2 regions of the Bacillus sp. SRI_025 genome follow, and region 1 is predicted to be linked to the other one. Evidence: a T-box and tRNA genes for the amino acid it is inferred to sense, from the RefSeq annotation. Region 1 holds a T-box; the other holds one or more tRNA genes.

Region 1 (3,413 bases):
AAAGTATAAAATATTTAACAGAATGGACAAAAAGTGAGGATGAAAATATTCGTCGATTCTCTGTAGAGGCAATCCGTCCAAGAGGTGTATGGACAAAGCATATTGAGTTATTAAAACAGGAGCCAGAAAGAGCACTGCCAATTCTAAATCACCTCAAATCTGATCCATCAACATATGTTCAAGATTCTGTAGGAAACTGGCTGAATGACGCTAGTAAAACACAGCCTGATTGGGTACGAAATCTGTGCGAACAGTGGTCAAAGGATTCTAATACAAAAGCGACAAGCAGAATTGTTAAGAAAGCCAAGAGAACGATTGTGAAGGGGAATTTGTGAAAAAGAACATGAACTAAATTTCCTTTTTTGAGGGAATTTTTATCTGAATGATTCAGGAGAAATTCTTAGAGGTATGCAGGTATATTCTTCAGAATGGTATAAATTAAGTTTTGTTTGAGTCAAATATTGTTTTTGTAACCATTCAATAGAGCATATTAATTCTTCTGAATATCTATCTATAAAGAAAACAATATACAGAGAGAGTGAGTCGTACCATTGATGAATCAAGATACTTTTGCTGATTGGTTGAGAACTTATACAAATATAAAACCATACTCTATTGGAAGATACTCTAAAGCGATCGGCACTATATCCTCAGAATTAGGAGACTATGGATTACAGAAGATTAATTTATTTAATCTAACTGATGCTGCCTTTATCGATGAAATTCTTAGTAATCCAGAGTTCAAAAAGAAGAATGAAAAAGGACATAGGATGTATAGTGTAGCTTTAAATCATTTTAAAAAATACATTGAATATTATGATGATTCTGAGTTGCAAGCAGAGCTATTTAAAGAGGAGCAGGAGTTTGAAAAGTACCTAATAGGAGATCCTGCTGATGTCGGTAGAGCTGATATTGAGGATAAGCCAAGAGATAAGCCTGAACATAGGTTAGTGAAAAATAAAAAGGTATGGAGTAGAAATCCTAAATATGCAGTTTTAGCTGTTGCTGATGCAGATTATTTATGTGAGTTCGATAAACAGCATAAGCATTTTATTTCTAAGTTTAATGGAGAGAATTATGTAGAGGCTCACCACTTGATACCAATGCAATATCAGGATCAATTTGATCACAGTTTAGACATCCATGCTAATATTGTTTCAATTTGTTTAGTCTGTCATAAGAAAATCCATTATGGACGATTTGAGGACAAGAAAGAAATATTAGATAAGCTATTTCACAGTAGGAGAGAGAGACTTCTTAAAGGTGGAATTGAGATAGAAATTTCACAGTTATACACGTATTATCAGGATTGAGAAATCTAAGGGAATTATGGCTGGCTTAAGATTACTACCTACATTAGGATGCTAATTGAGTATTTAGGGCAAATTGATTATAGCCTGAGTAAAATCACTCAAAATGCCATTTTAAAGAATGAATTTCATTAGCTTTACTCAAAATAAAGCTTTACATCATCCATTATCATCATGTAAGATATGGAGAAATTAAAAGCGAAGAAAAGGACATGAGCCATTTTTACTGGTTATCAGAGAGGGAAGTCACGCTGAAATCTTCCTAACACAGAAAAGTTGTCTTACCACCTTTGAGCTGTATTGGGGAAATTACAGTATCCAATATCGTTTACGCCACGTTACGGCACCAGAGCCATAAAGCGAATACGCATTATGGGAATTTGGGTGGAACCACGGATCACACATTCGTCCCTCTATGAGGGATGGGTGTGTTTTTTTGTACACTCATATAGGATCATTGCTTTGAAAAGGACATGAGCAGCTTTTATCGGTTACCAGAGAGGGAAGTCACGCTGAAATCTTCCTAACGCAGAAAAGCTGTCTTACCACCTTTGAGCTGTATTGGGGAAAATTGCAGTATCCAATACCGTCAATGCCGCGTTACGGCACCAGAGCCATAAAGCGAATACGCGTTATGGGAATTTGGGTGGAACCACGGATTACACATTCGTCCCTCTATGAGGGATGGGTGTGTTTTTTTTATTTCAAAAAATAGGAAAGGTGTGTCAGTTATGAGAGAAAACATGGTGAAGATTCAATTTCTAGATGGAAAGATAAAGGAGTTTCCCGCAGGTACGACTGTTGCAGATGTTGCCTTCCATATTAGTCCGAGCTTAAGAAAAAAAGCGGTGGCGGGAAAGGTCAATGATCAAATGGTTGATTTAAGTGAAAAGCTAAACAGCGATGTTCGGCTGTCTATTGTCACACTTGATTCAAAAGAAGGGGTTGAAGTGCTGCGCCATACATCTGCACACGTATTAGCCCAGGCTGTGAAAAGGTTATATGACAATGTCACACTAGGAATCGGTCCTGTCATTGAAAATGGATTTTACTATGATATGAAGCTCGATCAAACATTAAGCGTAGAGGATTTGGAAGAAATTGAAAAAGAGATGAAAAACATCATAAATGAGAATCATCCCATCCAAAGAAAAGAGGTCTCTTACAAAGAAGCAGAAGCGCTGTTTGCACATGATCCATATAAGCTGGATATTTTAAAAGGGTTACCCTCTCAAGAAGCCATCACAGTTTATCAGCAAGGAGAATTTGTAGATTTATGCCGCGGGCCGCATGTACCTTCTACAGGGTACTTAAAGTCATTTAAACTAACACGTGTTGCAGGGGCTTATTGGCGGGGAGATAGCAATCAGGATGTCTTGCAGCGAGTGTATGGTGTAGCGTTTCAGCATCCAAATCATCTAGCTGATTATCTTCATTTCATGGAAGAAGCAAATAAACGTGATCACCGGAAATTAGGGAAGCAGTTATCCCTCTTTATGTTTTCAGAAGAAGCACCAGGCATGCCGTTTTATTTACCAAAAGGTCAGATTGTCAGAAATGAATTAATGGCCTTTTCAAGAGAAGTGCGAGGAAAAGCGCAATACGAAGAAGTGAGTACACCGTTTATGATGAACCAAGAGCTTTGGGAAAAGTCAGGGCACTGGGATCATTATCATGAAAATATGTATTTCTCAGAAGTAGACCATACAAGCTTTGCTTTAAAACCGATGAACTGTCCAGGGCATATGCTCATGTTCAAAAACAGCTTATATTCATACAGAGACCTCCCGATCAGAATGGCTGAGTTTGGCCAGGTGCATCGTCATGAATTTAGCGGAGCGTTAAATGGATTGTTCAGGGTCAGGACATTTTGCCAAGATGATGCTCACATTTTTTTAAGAGAAGATCAAATCGAAGCTGAAATCAAACGGATTTTCCAATTAGTTGATCATGTGTATCGGACATTTGGGTTTGAGTATTCCGTCGAGCTATCCACTCGTCCAGAAAAAGCCTTAGGGGATGATGCCATTTGGGAAATATCCGAAACAGCACTAAAAAATGTGCTTGATCGTCTAAAGGTCGACTACCAGCTAAATGAAGGAG
Region 2 (3,413 bases), on a different contig from region 1:
CAGCACTGCGAAAAGGTGCTTCATTGGAACCGGACGTCGATAGGTGAACATCACATAAAGCAGAAACGCTAGTATGACCTGGATGTGTTAAAGCAATGGTTTTCACTTGGTTGTCTTTTGCGAGCTGAAGGGCTTGAATGATGTCTAACGTTTCTCCTGAAAAGGAGATACCAAACACAATGTCATTCTCTCCTGCATTTGCAATGACCGTAGATGCAATGTGCATGTCAGTGAAGGCTGTCGCTGCATAGTTAATTCTGAGAAATTTCTGCTGGGCATCAGCTGCGACGATGCCAGATGCACCAACACCGATAAAATGAATTTGGTTTGCATTCAGCAGTAATTGAACAGCCTTTTCTAAAGCATCTGCATTTAAAATAGAAGCGGTGTCCTTAATCGATTGAATCGAGTTTCCAGCTGTTTTTTGAATAATGGATTGAAGTGGTTCATCTTGTTCGATATCTCTGTAGCCTTGTTTATCGTCATGCATCAAGTCTCCAGCGATCCGCATTTTTAAATCTTGATAGCCATCCAGCCCGAGAGATTTACAAAGACGGATGACTGCAGAGCTGCTTGCGCCGGCTGCCTGACTGATTTCGTGTACTGTACTTTTAATGACTTTGTCAGGATGGGCAAGGATATAGTCTGCAATGATTTTTTCAGATTGGGGGAGCTTTGATTTGATTGTGTGTAGTAGGGTAAGTCCACCTGCTGACATGAGCTCTACCTCCTTTAGGATTGATAACGTGAGATCGCTTTGTCGATATGACCATTCGTTTTGCTCAGTAAATCTTTGGCTGTTTTCTTGTCTGTGTTTGTTTGGAGCATGACGATGGCGGTTTTGACTTCTAAGTCTGCTGCTTCGAGAGTCTTCACGGCTTGTTCGTAGGAAGCATTTGTCACATGTTGAATGATGGTGATGGCGCGTTCTTTTAATTTATGATTGCTGACTTTAACATCAACCATCAGGTTTTCATATACTTTGCCTTGTCTGATCATGACTGAGGTGGAAAGCATATTTAAAATCATTTTATGAGCGGATGCTGCTTTCATTCTTGTTGACCCAGTGATGGCTTCTGGTCCTACAATGACCTCAATGGCGCAATCTGCAAGCTCGCTAATTTCTGCTTGTTTATTGCAGCTGAGTGCTACTGTTTTAGCTCCAATTGACTTTGCATAGTTTAAAGCGCCGATGATATAAGGTGTCCTGCCGCTTGCGGCAATTCCGACGACTGTATCTTTTGATGTCAGGTGGATGTGTACTAAATCCTGTTTGCCGGCTTCTTCACTATCTTCCACATCTTCGGCAGCTTGAGAAAAAGCTGAGTCTCCGCCTGCCATGATGCCTACAATGACATCAGGTGAGACGCTATAGGTTGGGGGACATTCGACAGCATCCATTACGCCAATTCTGCCGCTTGTTCCGGCGCCTAAATAAACGAGTCTGCCTCCATTTGAGATGGATTCATAGGCAAAGTCACTTGCTGTTTTGACATGGGGAAGTACAAGGTTGACTGCTTGAGCGACCTTCATATCTTCTTCATTAATCATCTGGAGTATTTCAAGCGGATCTGCTTGAGAAATTCCCATTGTGTTGGGGTTTCTTGATTCTGTTGTCAAAGAACGCAGTTGAGATGGCTGCATGTGACATACCTCCTTATTTCTTCATTTTCAGTATATTGAGTATGGTACGAAATTTCAATATTATATTTGAATATTGAAATTATATTTCAGTAGAAATGTTGAATAAATAGGGAGCAAATAGTTAGAAAATAAAAAAAATAAAAATCCCCTTTACAAAAGGGGGACAACCTGTATATAATAACTTTTGTCAGCTTCACGGAAACAACAAACTTGACAAACTGGCCCGTTGGTCAAGCGGTTAAGACACCGCCCTTTCACGGCGGTAACACGGGTTCGAATCCCGTACGGGTCACCATGATGTGGAGGATTAGCTCAGCTGGGAGAGCATCTGCCTTACAAGCAGAGGGTCGGCGGTTCGAGCCCGTCATCCTCCACCATATGCCGGTGTAGCTCAACTGGTAGAGCAACTGACTTGTAATCAGTAGGTTGGGGGTTCAAGTCCTCTTGCCGGCACTGTTTTATCTTTATCAATTCCATATGTGGAGGGGTAGCGAAGTGGCTAAACGCGGCGGACTGTAAATCCGCTCCCTCCGGGTTCGGCGGTTCGAATCCGTCCCCCTCCACCATTTTTGGGCTATAGCCAAGCGGTAAGGCAACGGACTTTGACTCCGTCATGCGTTGGTTCGAATCCAGCTAGCCCAGTTAAGACACCTTTTTCAAAAAGGTGTCTTTTTTTATGTTGGCGGAGGGACTGTATAACTATTCAAAATGTTGTCGAGTTGAGTCAGAAGGCATCAAGAAAGTAAAATATAAGCATGAACGGAAAGGGGATGTACATATGGGAGAGCAAAAGAAGGTCACGATTGTTGGAGTTCCGATGGACTTGGGGCAAACGAGAAGGGGCGTCGATATGGGGCCGAGTGCGATTCGTTGTGCAGGCGTAAAAGAAAAATTGGAAACGCTCTCATTTGATGTGGAGGATCTAGGAGATATTCCAGTTGAACAAAGAGATGATGAGAAAGGTTTATATACAAGTGAAAAGCTAAAAAATTTGACCGAGAATGCTGGGGCGAATCAGCTGCTTGCTGAGAAGGTTGACAGTATTGTGCAATCAGGTTCGTTTCCGCTCATTTTAGGTGGTGATCACAGCATTGCGATTGGCACACTTGCTGGGGTAGCCAAGCATTATGAAAACTTAGGAGTCATTTGGTATGATGCACACGGGGATTTGAATACGGAGGAAACCTCTCCTTCTGGAAATATTCATGGCATGCCGCTTGCTGTCAGTCTTGGTTTTGGGCATGCTGATTTAACAAACATTGGCGGTTATTCGCCTAAATTGAAACCTCAAAATGTCGTTATAATTGGTGCTCGATCCTTAGATGAAGGAGAGCGGGCATTGATTCGAGAGAAAGGCATTAAAGTCTATACGATGCATGAAATTGATCGTTTAGGGATGACAAGGGTGATGGAGGAAGCTATTGCTTATCTAAAGGAAAGAACAGATGGTGTCCATCTCTCGCTTGATTTAGACGGGCTAGACCCAGCGGAATGCCCTGGTGTAGGCACTCCGGTAGCAGGCGGCATTAGTTACCGGGAGAGTCATCTTGCAATGGAGCTTTTAGAGGAGGCGGGTATTTTAACGTCTGCTGAATTTGTTGAAGTAAATCCGGTTTTAGATGAGAAAAACAAAACAGCAGAAGCGGCTGTGGCATTAATTGGATCGTTAATGGGTGAAAAGTTATTGTAGAGCGGGACTTGTTCCCGTTCTTTTTTGTTTTGGGAAAATTTAAGGATATGTTAAGGTTTTTACCGGTTGATAAGCGTAA

The links. The T-box of region 1 lies ahead of thrS (threonine--tRNA ligase). A T-box ahead of a tRNA ligase gene usually reads a tRNA of that ligase, here a tRNA-Thr.
Region 2: it has a tRNA-Thr gene. The T-box ahead of thrS (threonine--tRNA ligase) is inferred to sense a tRNA for this amino acid. The anticodon was not compared.

Annotation. Positions count from the first base shown of each region.
Region 1 is NZ_JBYEGB010000005.1:62,023-65,435, reverse strand. It holds gene AC20OE_RS14840 (DNA alkylation repair protein) at 1-335, shown strand, start outside; gene AC20OE_RS14835 (HNH endonuclease) at 555-1,313, shown strand; T-box leader at 1,503-1,726, shown strand; T-box leader at 1,764-1,988, shown strand; gene thrS (threonine--tRNA ligase) at 2,042-3,413, shown strand, end outside.
Region 2 is NZ_JBYEGB010000007.1:186,507-189,919, reverse strand. It holds gene AC20OE_RS17720 (MurR/RpiR family transcriptional regulator) at 1-718, opposite strand, end outside; gene murQ (N-acetylmuramic acid 6-phosphate etherase) at 733-1,644, opposite strand; tRNA gene AC20OE_RS17710 (tRNA-Glu) at 1,865-1,939, shown strand; tRNA gene AC20OE_RS17705 (tRNA-Val) at 1,946-2,021, shown strand; tRNA gene AC20OE_RS17700 (tRNA-Thr) at 2,025-2,097, shown strand; tRNA gene AC20OE_RS17695 (tRNA-Tyr) at 2,126-2,210, shown strand; tRNA gene AC20OE_RS17690 (tRNA-Gln) at 2,215-2,286, shown strand; gene rocF (arginase) at 2,423-3,334, shown strand.